DNA from 4 places in the Anaerobacillus alkaliphilus genome. Region 1 is predicted to be linked to each of the others. Evidence: riboswitches for the same ligand, from Rfam matches in the RefSeq annotation. Region 1 holds a riboswitch; each other region holds the start of a gene.
The links. Region 1 has a riboswitch for S-adenosylmethionine ahead of DS745_RS04210 (pyridoxal phosphate-dependent aminotransferase). Riboswitches for the same ligand answer to the same signal wherever they lie in the genome.
Positions count from the first base shown of each region.

Region 1 (4,219 bases):
AGAAAGTGGTTTGCCTGCTGTGTCAGAGCTACCGCAAGCTGCCATAGCGAATAATGATAAAGATGCTACTACTGATAATAATAATTTTTTCATGTTGAATATCTCCCTTTTAATAGTTTTTTTAGAGTTTCCTCTACAGTTTCTAACGCTAAAATAATGTCTTCTTCGGTAAAATATTGTCCCATCATATGAATGGATTCACCTTTTTTTAATGTCCATTCAGCAATTTTTTGCTTGGTTTCAAGACTCTCGAAATCAAGTTTTAAGTGTGTAAAAAGATAAGGTAATTGTAGTTCATGATAATAAGGTTGTAACTCGACGAGTTCATCCACCCTTTTTTCAAGGGCTAATTGAACAAGTATGCCATATGCGACCTTTTCACCATGTAAAAGATGATGGGTTTCCTCAAACTGTGTTAACGCATTGTGAACCGAGTGAGCGGCTGCAATTCGACCATAACGATCTCCCAAGCTTCCTACTAAGCCACCTGCCAGGATATTGGTTTCAATCACCTGGATAAAAGAATGATTGCTGACACCTTTATTTAAGGCCTCGATGGCTGCGGCACCGTGTTCGAGAAGGACATCCTTACATAACTTGGCGGTATTCACTGCTAATTCAATTGACACTCGCTTTGTTTCCAATTGCTCCGTAAGAGCTCTTGCTTCATACCACTTTGCTAAGGTATCAGCAATCCCAGCCCTCAAGTATTCAGGAGGAGAAGTTAAAAGTACCCTAGGTTCAATCAAAACTAGCAAGTTGGCCCTTGGAAACACTTCAAATCTGACAAAACGGTCTTGATCGTCGTAGATTACACTTAGCGGTGTCCATGCCGCACAAGTTGCTGCAAGTGTTGGTATGAGAACAGCATCTTTGCCGATCTTATTAGCAACAGCCTTCGTAAGATCTAACACCGTTCCTCCACCAATTCCCACTATGACATCCGCCTGATGTTCGGCAACTCTGTCAATCTCATTTTCTGAACAATGACCTGAGTAGGGAACAAAAGTTGCTACTAGCTCCTTGAAAGCTGGAAAATAAGGTTCTACTGCTTTCCACGATTTTTCCCCGTGGATAACCAGAACGTTCCGAAAGCCATATTTAAGAAGTTTTTCTTCTAGACTTAAGAGAACATCCTCTTCACACTGATAAACACTTGGGCCTGCTTGAACTTGAATGGCTTGCATCATACATTCCCCCATTCAATTTCTAACTCACCAATGCGACGGGCAGCTTCTCTTAATTGATCTTCATCACTCAAAAGTCCAACCCGCACATACCCCTCACCAAATTGTCCGAAGCCATTCCCAGGGGCAACAACCACTCTAGCTTTTTCAAGTAATAAATCAGCAAATTGTTCTGAGCTATACGTTGGTGGTATAGGTAACCAAGCAAAGAAGGAACCTTTAGGTGCTTCAACCTTCCAACCAATTTCACTGAGCGCTTCAATAAAGACATTTCTACGACTCTCGTATTGGGAAACAAGTTCATCCACACATGATTGCGACTCTAGTAATGCCGTAGCAGCTGCTTCTTGTATGCCACCAAACACACTACAATAATAGTGATCTTGAATTAAATTCAATGCCTCAATCACACTTGGGTTCCCTACTGCAAACCCTACTCGCCAGCCCGCCATATTATAGGTTTTCGATAGAGTCATCATCTCAACACCAACATTTTTAGCTCCAGGCACTTGCATAAAGCTCAATGGTTTCTGTTCATCAAAACCAATCGCTCCGTAAGCAAAGTCATGAACAATACAAATGTCATGTTTTTCTCCAAGCATAATTGCTTCTTCAAACAATTCTTTCGTAGCAACTGCACCCGTTGGATTATTGGGGTAGTTCAGAAACATTAATTTGGCCTTCTCAAATGTCTCTTCAGTAATCTTCGTAAAATCTGGCAAATACTTGTTTTCTTCCAAAAGTGGCATAAACGACATTTCACCACCAGCCATGACAACACCCGACCAGTAATCTGGATAACCCGGATCTGGGACTAACGCGATATCTCCCTGGTTTAACAAGCATTGACTGATTTCGACCAATCCTGTTTTCGTACCAAACATCACAGCCACTTCTGTGTGGGGATCAAGAACTACATCATACTCCCGTTGGTAATATGTAGCGACCGCTTCTTTGAGAAAGCCATACCCACGAAATGGTGAATACTTATGATACAGAGGATTGGCGGCTGCCTCTTGAAGTGCCTTAACAATATGCAAAGGTGTCGGTTGATCTGGATTTCCTTGACCTAGATTAATCACATCATCATGGTCTTGTTTTACCTTCTCCACCTTCTGAACCAACTTTGCAAAAAACTGCTTTGGAAGGCTCCCCAACGTCTTTGATTGTTGAAACTGTTTCATAAAACACCTCTTAAATCTTCCTTACTCATGAGCGATTATAACCTTAAATGTTAGTAAGCTTATCTGATTAGTCAAGATTAAGAACATAACATCCCTCCGAGCCATTATACTTCCTTCAAAAGCGAATTAAGAAAGGCCCCTTTCATCCGAAAGAGGCCTAATAAGATTAGCTTATCTTTCAGAATGAACACATTCTGCAGGAAGTAGCACCTTTCCAATTACTGGTGGTTGCCGGATTTCAACGGGCCTGGTCCCTCAATCGCTCTTGATAAGAGTTATATTTAATTTTTGGAATAAGCTCATATTAAAGAGAAATTCACTCTATGTCAACAATGTTTTTTAAGAATATTTTTTAGGCACCGCTTACATCGTTGGTATTACACGAAAATATTTTTTTGATAATTTTTATTTCAGAGAAAATTTAGCGTTTTCTAATCTCTCTACAACACTACTCGTCATACTACCAATGATTGCACTACCAAGAATGTCAAAAGGATAGTGATGTCCAAGCCACACTCTAGAAATACCAGTTAGTACAGATAATCCCCATAGATATGAACCTACAATACGGTCATGGAAGAAAAGTGTAGAAGATACCACGAATAAAAACAACGTGTGCTTACTTGGAAAAGAAGACGTTTTCTTTGCTGGAATGAGTAAGTTAACCTGATGTTCTAAAAATGGTCGTGGTTTATAAAAAAACTGATTCAATACATAAGCTATTGATATTGAAAGGCAATAAGACACCAAAGCTTTCTTCACAACTTTTCTGTCGATATAACCTGTCAATGATATGTAAATTAAGACAATAATCAATAAAAAATAATACTTTTTTGAAACTGCGATCATATATTTATCAAGCATTGAGTTACGACCAGCTAGTCGGTTAATGGCTTTAAATAATTGGTAATCCATTTGACGTTTCTCCATTTCAACTATTTATTGATAATTAAGAATTGTAAACGAGTCCTCATTATCCTTTATATACGCATAATATATTTCCTTAATGTCTTTAAAACCCTTTTCAACAATATGCTTTTCCAACCAGGCTTCGTCCTTGTTAATTATGGTCAAATTTCCTTTTTGAATTTTCCCCTCAATAATAAGTGACAAGGGCAGTCCTGTGTATTCAACGTTGATTTGACAATGTTGAACCGTTAACGGTTGTAACTCCTTTATAGGAATTACACTAATTTTTCCATTTGGTTCTAGAATAGCGTACTCGATATCCTTAATATCTGGATAACCAAAAGTGCGAATCATGGAAAGCAGTTCAGCCAAAGAATAGCGAATTTTCTTTAGGTTTTTTTGGATAATGGTGCCATGCTTGATCAAAATGGTGGGTTCACCAATAATAATATTCGTTAAAGCTTGGAACAAACTTAATCTAGATATGATGACATACAAAGTTCCTATGCTAATAATGCAAATCACCGCATGGAAGAAGCTGTTAATCTTTACCGCGCCTAAGGCTGCATAAGACAAAAATATAATAGTGACTAGATCGTATGCTGTCCATTGCGACAGTAAAGTTTTACCAAGAAGACGCATGACAGTAAAGACTAAAAGAAATAACACCACCAATTTTGTTGTTTCTATTACCACTGTTCTCAACCTCTAAAGAATTCAATTTTTGGATTAACTTTAATGTTAGATTGTTGATAAATTCTTTTTTTATGCATAGAGTGAAATAGTTATCTATACAAGTCGATAGCTAAATCAAAAACTCTTCCATGCTCCTTCTGAGCTTTTCCCTAAAACAAAAATAAACTACCTACGTTATGCAGGTAGCTGTAAATTTTAGTCACTTAACTCCTCGCGCTCTTCTAGAGATGTATATGAACCTAC
Region 1 is NZ_QOUX01000001.1:745,592-749,810, reverse strand. Features, by position in the region: gene DS745_RS04220 (MetQ/NlpA family ABC transporter substrate-binding protein) at 1-93, opposite strand, end outside; gene DS745_RS04215 (iron-containing alcohol dehydrogenase family protein) at 90-1,190, opposite strand; gene DS745_RS04210 (pyridoxal phosphate-dependent aminotransferase) at 1,187-2,371, opposite strand; SAM riboswitch class I at 2,540-2,646, opposite strand; gene DS745_RS04205 (undecaprenyl-diphosphatase) at 2,777-3,286, opposite strand; gene DS745_RS04200 (DUF421 domain-containing protein) at 3,311-3,976, opposite strand; gene DS745_RS04195 (class I SAM-dependent methyltransferase) at 4,172-4,219, opposite strand, start outside.

Region 2 (4,219 bases), on a different contig from region 1:
TTCCTCATATATATTTTGTTGTTGCTTGCGTTTATACCAACTCTGATCATTCCATTTGTAACCGCTTAGGGATGTCACTTTAGAGGCAGTATTTGGTCTAACTTCAGAGAAAAAAGCATAGGGATCTGCTTTTCGAAGTATATCCCCTTTCTCAGTATGTATTTCATACTTGTACAAATCTCCATCCTTTAATCCAGGAATAAATAGTGACCAGATACCGTTCTCACTCACTCGATTCATTTCATGTAATGTTCCATTCCAGCTATTGAAATTTCCTACAACACTAACATTTTCTGCATTTGGTGCCCACATCGTGAAACGAACTCCACTTTTCCCTTTTTCGTTAAGGAGATGTGCCCCCATAACTGTATAACTTTGAAATAGGTTTCCCTGATGAAATAAATATAGATCATGATCACTTATGATTGGAGTAGTTCCCACAAGTCCCTTCCTTTCCTAACTTTACTATATTAAATTACTAAATCTTCTAAATTTTCACTATTAATAAATTTCTATTACAAAAAAACTAATACCTCTATATTAATACCAAAAATAGTGAAAATTCATATTTTTCTTGTGACAAAATCCTACAAAGAATTGTGAATAATTATTCATTTTTACAAAACCTTAGAAAAAATTCTTTTTATAACGGCAACGGTAAACGCTTACGCAGTAACGACAAAATCTAACATTCCAATTGTGACAATTATAAGAAATTATTCATAAAATGCTTTCAACAAAAAAAAGTGATCTTTTCCCAAAGGAAAAAGATCACTTTAATCATATATTTATTTTAGAGCTTGTGCTTTTAATGCTTCGGCTTTATCTGTAAACTCCCATGGAAGTTCAACATCAGTACGTCCAAAGTGACCATAAGCCGCAGTTTGCTTATAAATCGGACGACGAAGATCAAGCATTTTAATGATACCAGCCGGACGAAGGTCAAAGTTAGAACGAACAACTTCAACTAATACCTCTTCAGTCACTTTCCCTGTACCAAATGTGTCAATCGAAATCGAAACTGGTTGAGCCACACCGATCGCATAGGCAAGTTGAACTTCACAACGGTCAGCTAGGCCAGCTGCAACAATGTTTTTCGCAACATAACGAGCTGCATAAGCTGCAGAACGGTCAACTTTTGTAGGATCCTTACCTGAGAATGCACCGCCTCCGTGACGAGCATAACCACCATACGTATCAACGATAATCTTACGACCAGTTAAACCAGCATCTCCTTGAGGTCCCCCAATTACGAAACGACCTGTTGGATTAATAAAGTATTTCGTTTCTTCATCAATTAAGTGTGCTGGAACAACAGGCTTGATTACATACTCTTTTAAGTTACGTTGAATTTGCTCTAATGCAACCTCTGGGTGATGTTGAGTAGAGATAACAATTGTATCAATACGAACTGGTTGATTGTTTTCATCATACTCTACTGTTACTTGTGTTTTTCCATCTGGACGTAAGTAAGGTAGAATTTCTTCTTTACGTACCTCTGTTAAACGGCGAGCAAGTTTGTGAGCAAGTGAAATAGGTAATGGCATTAATTCTGGAGTTTCATTATTTGCGTACCCAAACATTAAACCTTGGTCACCAGCACCGATTGCATCGATCTCAGCATCGGACATCAATCCTTCACGAGCTTCAAGAGCTTGGTCAACACCTTGTGCAATATCAGGTGATTGCTCATCAATAGAAGTTAACACCGCACAAGTTTCAGAATCAAAACCATACTTCGCACGAGTGTAGCCAATCTCACGAACTGTTTCACGGACAATCTTTGGAATGTCAACATATGTAGACGTTGTGATTTCTCCAGCTACAAGTACTAATCCTGTTGTTACTGATGTTTCACATGCAACACGCGCATTAGGATCACTAGCTAAAATAGCATCAAGAATTGAGTCAGAGATTTGGTCACAAATTTTATCCGGATGACCTTCGGTAACTGATTCTGATGTGAATAAACGACGAGTTTTCTTTTCTGTCATAATAAATTGTACCTCCTTTATCCTCTATAGGATATGCTATCTTTTGATACGGTACTCATTTTCCCTATTGACTAATTAGTCAAACAGAATTTTAGTTTTTGAAAGAACAAATCATTTCGTTAGTAAACTTAGCTTAACCATTCAAAAAATGTTTACACTAAGAACTAGGCTAAAATCGTTCTATATAGCCCCATATGAAAAAAACCTTTTCCAAATCTAGAGGAAAAGGTTTTGATTATCCGCCTTTCGCCCTCTTATCGATCAAAGCCGTAGCCTTGCAGGTTAGCACCTTTTCACTAATATGATATGTAAACTGTAAGCTTACACTATAAGTGTTGGTTGCCGGGTTTCTTCGGGCCTGTCCCTCCACCGACTCGGGATAAGAGTATCCGTTCGGGACATATCATATCGCACTGGTTATTTAATGTCAACCGTTTTTAGAAAATTTGCCTGAATTTGTCGAATTTTCCCTAACAACAGAACTCCAAAAACCATACAGTTTTGAATGCTATCTATATACTGTTATAAATCATAACCTACAAAAATTGTCCTGAGAAAAACATCAATTAGTATAGACTATTCGTTTTAATGTGTTATACTAATCCATAACAAAGTACATTTTACTGCATATATTAGAAAAATAGATGATAAAAAAATTTTATGTAGGAAGGGTTTTGGTGCGAATGAGTACACTTAGCTATGAAACAGAACTAGATAAGCTTTTAAAAGGCAGTAATATTAGCCATGACTTACCCGTTTCTCAATTAGTAGAAAGAGCTCTTGAAAGAAAAGAAGGAATTCTAACATCTACTGGTGCCCTACGTGCAACTACTGGTAAATATACTGGTCGTTCACCACAGGATAAATATATCGTTGAAGAAACGTCTATTAAAGAGAAAATTAATTGGGGGTCTGTAAACCAACCAATTAGTAAAGAAGTCTTTGAAAACTTATATAAAAAGGTCCTTGCATACTTAGAAACTAAAGATGAGGTTTTTGTTTCTAAAAATTTTGCTGGAGCTGATATTGGTTATCGACTTCCGATCCGAGTAGTGAACGAGTATGCTTGGCATAATCTTTTTGCTCGTCAATTATTTATTCGTCCAAATGCAGAAGAGTTACTTACACATGAAGCTGAATTTACTGTAATCTCAGCTCCTGGTTTTAAAGCGGATCCAAATCTAGATGGTACGAAATCTGAGACATTTATTATTGTATCATTTGAAAAACGTACTGTCCTAATTGGAGGTACTGAATATGCAGGAGAAATTAAAAAATCAATCTTCTCAATTATGAATTATATATTACCTGAGCGAAATGTGCTATCTATGCACTGTTCAGCTAATGTTGGTGATGAAGGTGATGTTGCCTTATTCTTCGGGCTTTCTGGAACTGGAAAAACAACTTTATCTGCTGATCCAAGTCGTCACCTAATTGGAGACGATGAGCACGGCTGGTCGCACACGGGTGTCTTCAATATTGAAGGTGGTTGCTACGCAAAATGTATTAACCTTACTGAGGAAAAAGAGCCTGAAATCTTTAATGCAATTCGTTTTGGCTCTGTACTCGAGAACGTTATGTTAGATGAAAACCGAACACCAGACTACAACGATACAACTCTAACTGAAAATACTCGTGCTGCCTATCCAATTGAGTTGATACCAAACTGTGTCATTCCAAGTGTTGCAGGTCATCCGAACACGATTATTTTCTTAACTGCAGACGCATTTGGAGTATTACCTCCAATAAGCAAGTTAACGAAAGAACAGGCAATGTATCACTTCCTGTCTGGGTATACGAGTAAATTAGCGGGAACAGAGCGTGGAGTAACAAGCCCAGAAGCAACATTCTCAACATGTTTTGGAGCACCATTCTTACCACTACCTGCGTACCGATATGCAGAGATGCTAGGGGAAAAAATCAATCAACATGATGTTCAAGTTTTTCTAGTTAACACGGGCTGGTCTGGTGGCCAATATGGCGTCGGCAAACGTATGAATTTAACTTATACTCGCGCGATGGTTCAGGCAGCTTTACTAGGAGAACTTCATTCAGTGGAAACAGTCGTTGATTCAATTTTTGGCTTACACATTCCTACAAGATGCCCTGGAGTACCAGATGAAGTACTTCAACCAAAAGAAACATGGGAAGATAAAGAAGCATATGATAATAAAGCTAAAGAACTTGCGTCGAAGTTCCAAGAAAACTTCATGAAGTTTGATAAG
Region 2 is NZ_QOUX01000046.1:1,037,227-1,041,445, forward strand. Features, by position in the region: gene glgB (1,4-alpha-glucan branching protein GlgB) at 1-441, opposite strand, end outside; gene metK (methionine adenosyltransferase) at 789-1,994, opposite strand; SAM riboswitch class I at 2,246-2,380, opposite strand; gene pckA (phosphoenolpyruvate carboxykinase (ATP)) at 2,678-4,219, shown strand, end outside.
Region 2: linked by a shared signal. The riboswitch ahead of metK (methionine adenosyltransferase) and the one ahead of DS745_RS04210 (pyridoxal phosphate-dependent aminotransferase) in region 1 are both predicted to bind S-adenosylmethionine.

Region 3 (4,219 bases), on a different contig from region 1:
CTGCTTTTGAGATTATGATTGATGGTGATGGATTTGGATCTATTACAACACTTAGTGGCGGTGGTAGATATAACGGATTAGTTCAAGAAATTGGTGGACCTGAAACACCAGGAATAGGTTTTGCATTAAGTATTGAACGCCTGCTAATGGCGTTAGAAGTACAAAATATTTCATTGCCTGTTACTGAAAAAATCGATTGTTATGTGATCGCCTTAGGTGAAGAAGCAAAGCTCGCAGGAGCGAATATTAGTTTTAAGTTAAGACAGGCTGGTTTCTCGTGTGATCAGGATTATCTAGACAAGAAAATGAAAGCTCAAATGAAAGCTGCTGATCGTTTTCAAGCTACCTATGTCTTAATTATTGGAGATAGTGAATTAGAGCAAAATGTTGTTGTCGTAAAAGAAATGGCTACAGGTGAACAACAAGAGGTAGCATTGGATCAAATTACGGATTACTTACTAGAGAAAATGAATTTATAGGGGGTATTAGTAGTGATTGGAAGAACACATAAGTGTGGAGATGTATTAGAAACAACAATAGGCGAAAAAGTTCGTTTGAAAGGGTGGGTGCAAACTCGTCGTGACCTAGGTCAAGTTATTTTTATTGATTTGCGTGATCGTTCTGGTATTGTACAAGTAGTATTCCAACCAGAGACATCAAGAGAGGCACTTGAAATTGCTGACAAAATCCGTAGCGAATATGTAATCGATATCGAAGGAACAGTTTCTGCGCGAAATGAGGCGACAGTTAATCCTAAGATGAAGACTGGAAAAGTTGAAGTACTGGCAACAAAAATTGAAGTCCTTAATAAATCAAAAGCTTTACCATTTCAAATTGAGGACTCAACAACGGCTTCAGAAGACGTCCGTCTTAAATATCGCTACCTTGATTTAAGACGTCCTGAAATGCAAGAAACATTTATGTTACGTCATAAAACAACAAAATTAATTCGTGATTTTCTAGACAACAATACATTCTTAGAAGTTGAAACACCAATGCTTACAAAGAGTACGCCAGAAGGTGCACGTGATTATTTAGTTCCAAGTCGTGTTCATCATGGGGAATTTTATGCCTTACCACAGTCACCTCAAATCTTTAAGCAATTATTAATGGTTTCTGGCTTTGAGCGTTACTACCAAATAGTTAGATGTTTCCGTGACGAGGATCTACGAGCTGACCGCCAGCCTGAATTTACTCAAGTCGATATTGAAACTTCGTTCATGGATAAAGAAGATTTATTGGCGATGATGGAAGAAATGATGGTTAAGGTTATGAAAGAAGTCAAAGGATTAGATGTTCAAGCTCCTTTTCAGCGATTAACGTATGATGAAGCAATGAATCGTTACGGGTCAGATAAACCAGACACTCGTTTCGGAATGGAACTTGTCGAGTTATCACATATTGTTAAAAATTGCGGCTTTAAGGTGTTTACTTCAGCTATTGAGAACGGTGGAATTGTCAAAGGTATCAACGTGAAAGGTGGAGCTTTAAAGTATTCTCGTAAAGAGATCGATGACTTAGCAAAATTTGTTGCAATTTATGGAGCAAAAGGACTTGCCTGGCTGAAGGTTGAGGAAGATGGTTTAAAAGGTCCAATTGTGAAATTCCTTTCTGAAGAAGAGCAAACGGAAATGCGCTTAGCTCTTAATGCTGAAGTTGGAGACCTTCTATTCTTTGGGGCTGATAAAAAGAAAGTTGTATTTGATAGCTTAGGAGCACTACGTTTAAAGTTTGCGAAGGAATTACAACTAATCGATAAGACTCAATTCAATTTCCTATGGGTTACTGAGTTCCCGCTATTGTCGTATGATGAAGAAGCTAGTCGCTATGTAGCTGAACACCACCCATTTACTCGACCAGTTAAAGAAGACGAAGAGCTACTTACTTCTGCCCCAGAAAAAGTAAGAGCAGAAGCTTACGATTTAGTTTTAAACGGATATGAGCTTGGGGGAGGTTCACAACGTATTTATGAACGCGGGCTACAAGAAACAATGTTTAAAGCATTAGGTTTCTCTGATGAAGAAGCACGGAACCAATTTGGATTTTTACTAGAAGCCTTTGAATACGGAACTCCTCCACATGGTGGGATTGCACTTGGATTAGATCGTTTGATTATGTTGTTAGCAGGAAGAACAAATCTACGTGATACAATAGCATTTCCAAAAACCGCTAGTGCGAGTTGTTTACTTACAAACGCTCCAAGTGGCGTTAGTGAAGCACAGTTAAAAGAACTAAACCTATCAGTGCTTCCTAAAAAAGAAGAGAAAATAGAAGCGTAATTAATATGAATGTAAAACGTAAAATGTAGAATTACTTGGTTGGTTAATCACTAAAAAACCAACAAGAAAATTTAACATTTTATGTTTTACATTTTTTTCTTTTCATGCTATATTATTTTTACGTGAATTTTGAAGCTTTGAAATAATTTTACTATTTAAAAAACTAATGGCTGTAAAAAAATAAATATACTTATCAAGAGAGGCGGAGGGACTGACCCTATGAAGCCCGGCAACCTGTTAAGGTTATCTTTGGATAACCGTAGGGAGATTGTAAATACAATCTTCACTTATTTAACAAGGTGCTAATTTCAGCAGAGCTACTATTAGCTTTGGCAGATAAGTGAAGGAGTTAAAAACCTTTCCTTATCTGGAGAGGTTTTTTTATTTTGTAAGATTAGTCGTGCGGAAATTTTCAACTTGGAATGTTAAGGAGATGGTCTCGTTGATCAAAATTGGCTTATTAGGGTTTGGTACAGTAAATTCAGGGGTGTACGAGGGTATTACAGATACGTTAAGTTATTTAGAACAGCTATTAGGAGATTCCGTGTCTGTAGAGAAAATCCTGATAAGAGACAAACAAAAATATAGTAATAATTCTAATGATGAGTTACTAACAGATGTAGCTGATGACTTTTTCAAGCATGAGTATCATGTCGTTTTTGAAGCGATGGGTGGGGAGCAACCAGCACTAGATTATGTAACGTTTTTGTTAACAAAGAGAATTCCTGTCATTACAGCAAATAAGGAGCTAATAGCTAAACATGGTTCAAAACTTGAGAGTTTAGCAAAGAAGTATGAAACATTCATTGGTTTTGAAGCAACCGTTGCTGGTGGTATTCCAATTATTAATACGCTTAAAAGTCAGCTACAATGGACCTCCGTTGAAAAGGTGTCAGGAATTTTGAATGGAACAACCAATTATATTATCACAAGTCTACAAGAAGGAAATCGGACATTTGAAAGTGTTTTAAGAGAAGCTCAAGAACTTGGCTTTGCAGAAGCGGATCCGACCTCAGATGTAGAGGGGTATGATGCTCTATATAAGTTACAAATTCTCTGTAGGCTTTGTTTTGGTTCGTGGCCAACACCAGAACAATTCCAAAGAACTGGTATGTCTCACTTAAAGTCCTGGCATTTTAAAGCAGGTGACTATTTTCAGTTGAAATTAAAGTACATTGCTGAAGCATATTATGATGGTCATGAAGTAAAGGGATCTATTTCCCCTACTTTTGTTGAGGAGAAACATCCATTATCTTCAATTATTAACGAGAACAATGGAATCTTTTTGCAAGGAGATTGGTTAGGGAACTTTGTTGCTTCTGGACCAGGTGCAGGTAAAAAACCAACGGCAACAAGTATGATTGAAGATTATCTTCACCAGCTTCAGAACAAGACTTTTAAACAAACGCCCATTAAAAGAAAGGTTGTAAATCATGTAGATACTAAGGAATATTTAGTTTTGTATGATATAGCGAATGAAAAAGAAATTTACCAATTCCTAAAATTAGTAACCTATCGAGTAGATAAAGTAGTTCAGTTTGAAAATAAAGAAAAGGTAGCAATGTTAATTACAGCAAATCAACTACTACCTTCAATCAAGAGCGCTGATCAACCCGTTGACATTTTTCCAGTTTTACGAGTAAATACAAAGGTTGAAAAGTTTACCGTTGAAACGCAATTAAAAGCGTTATAATCAAAATTTGTCGAATTTGCAAATTTTAGTGGAATTCACCTCGTAAACTTGAATTCAAAAAAAAATCGTGATATGATAAAAACAACAAATGAGCATCCTGAGGTGTTAGTAGGATACTATAAGTTTTGAGCCAACATTTTTAATAAGGGAGCCTGAAGTTTTAGTTTGGCGTGCAAGCCTTCTCGAGAGGAAGTACTAAGAAATAAACAAGGCACCCACCTGCCGAGGCAGGTTCAAAACTATGTGT
Region 3 is NZ_QOUX01000042.1:163,087-167,305, forward strand. Features, by position in the region: gene hisS (histidine--tRNA ligase) at 1-479, shown strand, start outside; gene aspS (aspartate--tRNA ligase) at 492-2,279, shown strand; SAM riboswitch class I at 2,467-2,622, shown strand; gene DS745_RS13685 (homoserine dehydrogenase) at 2,722-3,972, shown strand; RNA gene ssrS (6S RNA) at 4,064-4,219, shown strand, end outside.
Region 3: linked by a shared signal. The riboswitch ahead of DS745_RS13685 (homoserine dehydrogenase) and the one ahead of DS745_RS04210 (pyridoxal phosphate-dependent aminotransferase) in region 1 are both predicted to bind S-adenosylmethionine.

Region 4 (4,219 bases), 640 kb from region 1:
TCCCAAATGATATTGAAGTAGAAATTGTTTCAATTCTTCAAAAGCCTAGCATGCATATCACGATAGAGGATCTACTTGCATTGAAGGTGGAAATAGAAAATATCTACCAAAGTAATGATATTGATGGAATTGTTGTAACACACGGAACAGATACGTTAGAGGAAACAGCCTATTTCTTGGATTTGGTCATTAGTGATGAACGCCCTGTGGTGGTTACGGGCTCACAGCGGTCTCCTGATGAAATTGGTAGTGATTCTTATATAAACTTACGTCATGCGATCTACACTGCTTGTGACATACAGCTAAAAGGTGTCGGTACAGTTGTTGTCTTTAACGAGCGAATTTTCGCTGCTAAATATGTCAAAAAAGAGCATGCTTCAAATATTCAAGGGTTTAATGCTTTTGGATTTGGCTATTTAGGAATTATTGATAATGATAAAGTTTACTTATATCAGAGACCGACAAAACGAGAAGTCTACACGATAAACGATGGTAAGAAAGTGCCAACAGTAGATCTTATTAAATGCTATCTAAATGCTGATGACAAATTTATTAAAGCCTCTATTTCTGCAAATGTGAATGGAATTGTATTAGAAGGTACAGGTAGAGGTCAAGTTTCCCCATTAATGATGGATGCAATCATTGAAGCAATAAACAAAGGGATACATATTGTTATTACAACTGCTAGCGAAGAAGGATACGTTCACACGACTTATGAATACTTAGGTAGCGCCTATGATTTATTTAAATCGGGAGTAATATTAGGTGGCGATCTCGATAGTAAAAAAGCTCGTATTAAATTGATTGTACTTTTATTAGCGAATGAAACCATCAAAGAAAAATTTGAGTAAATAATTCAGACATAGAGAGTATATCTCTATGTCTTTTTTAAAGGCTGTTTTCGCAAAGTTTGTTGCTTTCGTAAAAATCCCAAAAGTCGGATTTTTACACAAATTACTAAGAGTTTACTACTAATTTAGTAAGTACTGCTCTTTTCTTACATAATTTATTGGCTGATATCTTCATCTAGGGTATTTTTCCAATTATTTTAGGATGAAAAAACCACAATGTTTACGAAAAGAGCCTTTTTAAATCAGCGAGAGGAAAATAGGAATATAGAAAAATTTACAAATTACTTATCAAACTAAAAGGAAACATGATACGATTAGATAAGAAAAAAAGAGAGGAAATAGAAAAATAATGGTGAGTATTGTTTTTGCAAGTTTGGCTCCCAGTATAGCTTTACTTTGCTTTTTTTACTTAAAAGACAAATATAACTCAGAACCAATTAGTATGGTTGTACGTAGCTTTATATTCGGTTCATTAATCGTATTCCCAGTCGTTGTTATCCAATATGCCTTTCAAGAAGAAGGCTTATTACTTAAACCTTTTGCTCAAGCTTTTTTGTCCGCTTCTTTATTGGAGGAATTTTTTAAATGGTTTATCCTATTTTACACTGTTTATAAGCATGCGCATTTCAATCAACACTACGATGGAATTGTTTACGGAGTTAGTGTTTCCTTAGGGTTTGCGACAGTCGAGAATGGGCTTTATTTACTTGTTTATGGTGTTGATCAAGCACTCATGCGTGCTCTCCTACCAGCTTCCAGTCATGCCCTTTTTGGTGTAATCATGGGTTACTATTTAGGAAAAGCCAAATTTACTGAAAAAATTAATGAGAAAAAGTTCTTAATTTATTCGTTTACCATACCTTGGTTCCTACATGGAATTTATGACTATATCCTTTATGTTCAACGCTATTGGGGGTTCATTATGCTACCATTTATGATCTTTCTATGGTGGCTGGGTTTAAGGAAAGTGAAGTTAGCAAATAGGTAATTGCTAAAAAACTTATCATCTTTTGATAGAAATGAATGAAAAATGGGTATAAATAGTAAAAACAGATATGTCATGAGGTGTAAATGTTGTCAGAATTAAAGCAAAGGTACAAAGTAACAGTAAGATGTCATGATTGTGGTGAGAAATTTATATTACGAGGAAGATTGAATAAGGAAGGACATTATGAAACTGGCTTTAAGCGATGTGTTTGTGGGAATGAGCATACGTTACAGATAGATGCAAAATCGGAGTAAGAAAAAATTATTGCAATTAACTGAAAAATAGTGTACCGTAATAATCAATATAATAATTAAAAATTCGTATAATTCTTATCGAGAGAGATGGAGGGAAGTGGCCCTGTGAAGTCTCAGCAACCAGCCGTTTGGTCAGGTGCTAAATCCATCAAGTGATTTTTAGCTTGGAAGATGAGAAGAGGTAAACTGTCATCAGCGACTTCTTCTTATTTAGGAAGAGGTCTTTTATTTTAGATTTATTTTTAATGGTTTAAAGCGATAACGTATATGGGGGAGAGAGAATGGATTATAAGCATTTAGAAACAAAGATGGTACAGCTAGGGAACCGAAGTGAAACTCAAACGGGCACGATTAATCCTCCGGTATACTTTTCAACAGCTTATCGGCATGAAGGAATAGGTCAATCGACGGGATATGACTATAGTAGAACAGGAAATCCAACTAGACAAATCTTAGAAGAGGGAATTGCTCTTTTAGAAGGAGGAGATCGTGGTTTTGCCTGTAGTTCAGGAATGGCAGCGATTCAAACGGTGATGTCTATTTTTAAACAGGGAGATGAGATTATTGTTTGCCGAGATTTGTACGGTGGTACCTATCGGCTATTTCAACAAGGGTGGAGCAATTGGGGGATAACCTTCCAGTATTGGGACGGTGCTAGTTACGATCAATTAGAAACTCTTATTAATGAGCGTACTCAAGCAATTTTTATTGAGACACCAACAAACCCATTAATGCAGGAAATGAGTATAAGTGAAGTTAGCAATCTTGCTAAAAAGCATCAACTGTATTTGATTGTTGACAATACCTTTTATACACCATATATACAAAGGCCGATCGAAGAAGGGGCTGACATTGTCATTCACAGTGCCACGAAGTATTTAGGTGGACATAATGATGTACTCGCAGGATTAATAGTTGTTAAAGGCGAGGAACTTTGTCAAAGAGTTGGTTTTTTTCAGAATGGGATGGGGGCAACACTATCTCCCTTTGATTCTTGGCTGCTAATCCGTGGTATGAAAACATTAGCGTTAAGGATGGAGAAACATGAAGAGAATGCCAAAGTAATTGTCAAATACTTAACTGATCATCCATTTGTAACAGACGTTTTATATCCTGGTCGTGGTGGGATGTTGTCTTTTAGAATAAAAAAGGAACAGTGGATAAATCCACTCTTACAAAGTTTTAAACTGATTACGTTTGCAGAAAGCCTAGGTGGAGTTGAAAGTCTAATGACCTATCCGACTACACAAACGCATGCTGACATTCCTGAGGAACTTCGAGAAAAGTACGGGGTATGTAAGAGGCTTTTAAGATTTTCAGTAGGAATTGAAAATAAAGAAGATCTAATAGATGATTTACAACAAGGATTTGAGAGTTTAGCCTAAGGAGGGTCTAAGTTTGTCAGAACAATATCATATACAGACCAAATTATTGCACAATAGCCATAAAGTACATCAAGAAACAGGAGCGGTGAGTGTACCCATTCATCATTCTTCTACTTTTCATCAATACTCTTTTGATAGCTTCGGTGATTATGAATATGCAAGAGGTTCTAATCCTACACGTAAAGCACTTGAGGATGTCATTGCAGACCTAGAAGGGGGAACGAGAGGATTTGCCTTTCCTTCTGGAATGGCAGCAATATCAACAGCATTTATGTTGCTGTCAAAAGGTGATCATATTGTAATTACTGAGGATGTTTACGGAGGGACGTATCGCTTTGTTACGGAGGTTTTAGAAAAGTATGGGATTGAACATACGTTTGTGGATATGACAAACCATGAAGAGGTAGAAAAACATATCAATCCAAATACAAAATTAGTATATATTGAAACACCGTCAAATCCAACCTTGAAAATAACGGATATAAAAAAAATAGTAGCAATAGCTAAGACTCACAACTGTTTAACGTTTTGTGATAATACGTTTTTAACACCTGTATTTCAGAGACCTCTAGACTTAGGTGTTGATGTTGTGCTCCATAGTGCTACGAAATTTTTAGGAGGTCACAGTGACGTTATGGCTGGTCTTGCAGTTGTGAAAGACGTAGAGATTGGTAGACGTTTAGCCTTTTTACATAACGCCTTTGGATCTATCTTAGGTGTGCAGGATAGTTGGATCGTTTT
Region 4 is NZ_QOUX01000001.1:101,320-105,538, forward strand. Features, by position in the region: gene DS745_RS00560 (asparaginase) at 1-851, shown strand, start outside; gene prsW (glutamic-type intramembrane protease PrsW) at 1,201-1,839, shown strand; gene DS745_RS24820 (hypothetical protein) at 1,923-2,093, shown strand; SAM riboswitch class I at 2,166-2,271, shown strand; gene DS745_RS00570 (methionine biosynthesis PLP-dependent protein) at 2,375-3,478, shown strand; gene metC (cystathionine beta-lyase) at 3,492-4,219, shown strand, end outside.
Region 4: linked by a shared signal. The riboswitch ahead of DS745_RS00570 (methionine biosynthesis PLP-dependent protein) and the one ahead of DS745_RS04210 (pyridoxal phosphate-dependent aminotransferase) in region 1 are both predicted to bind S-adenosylmethionine.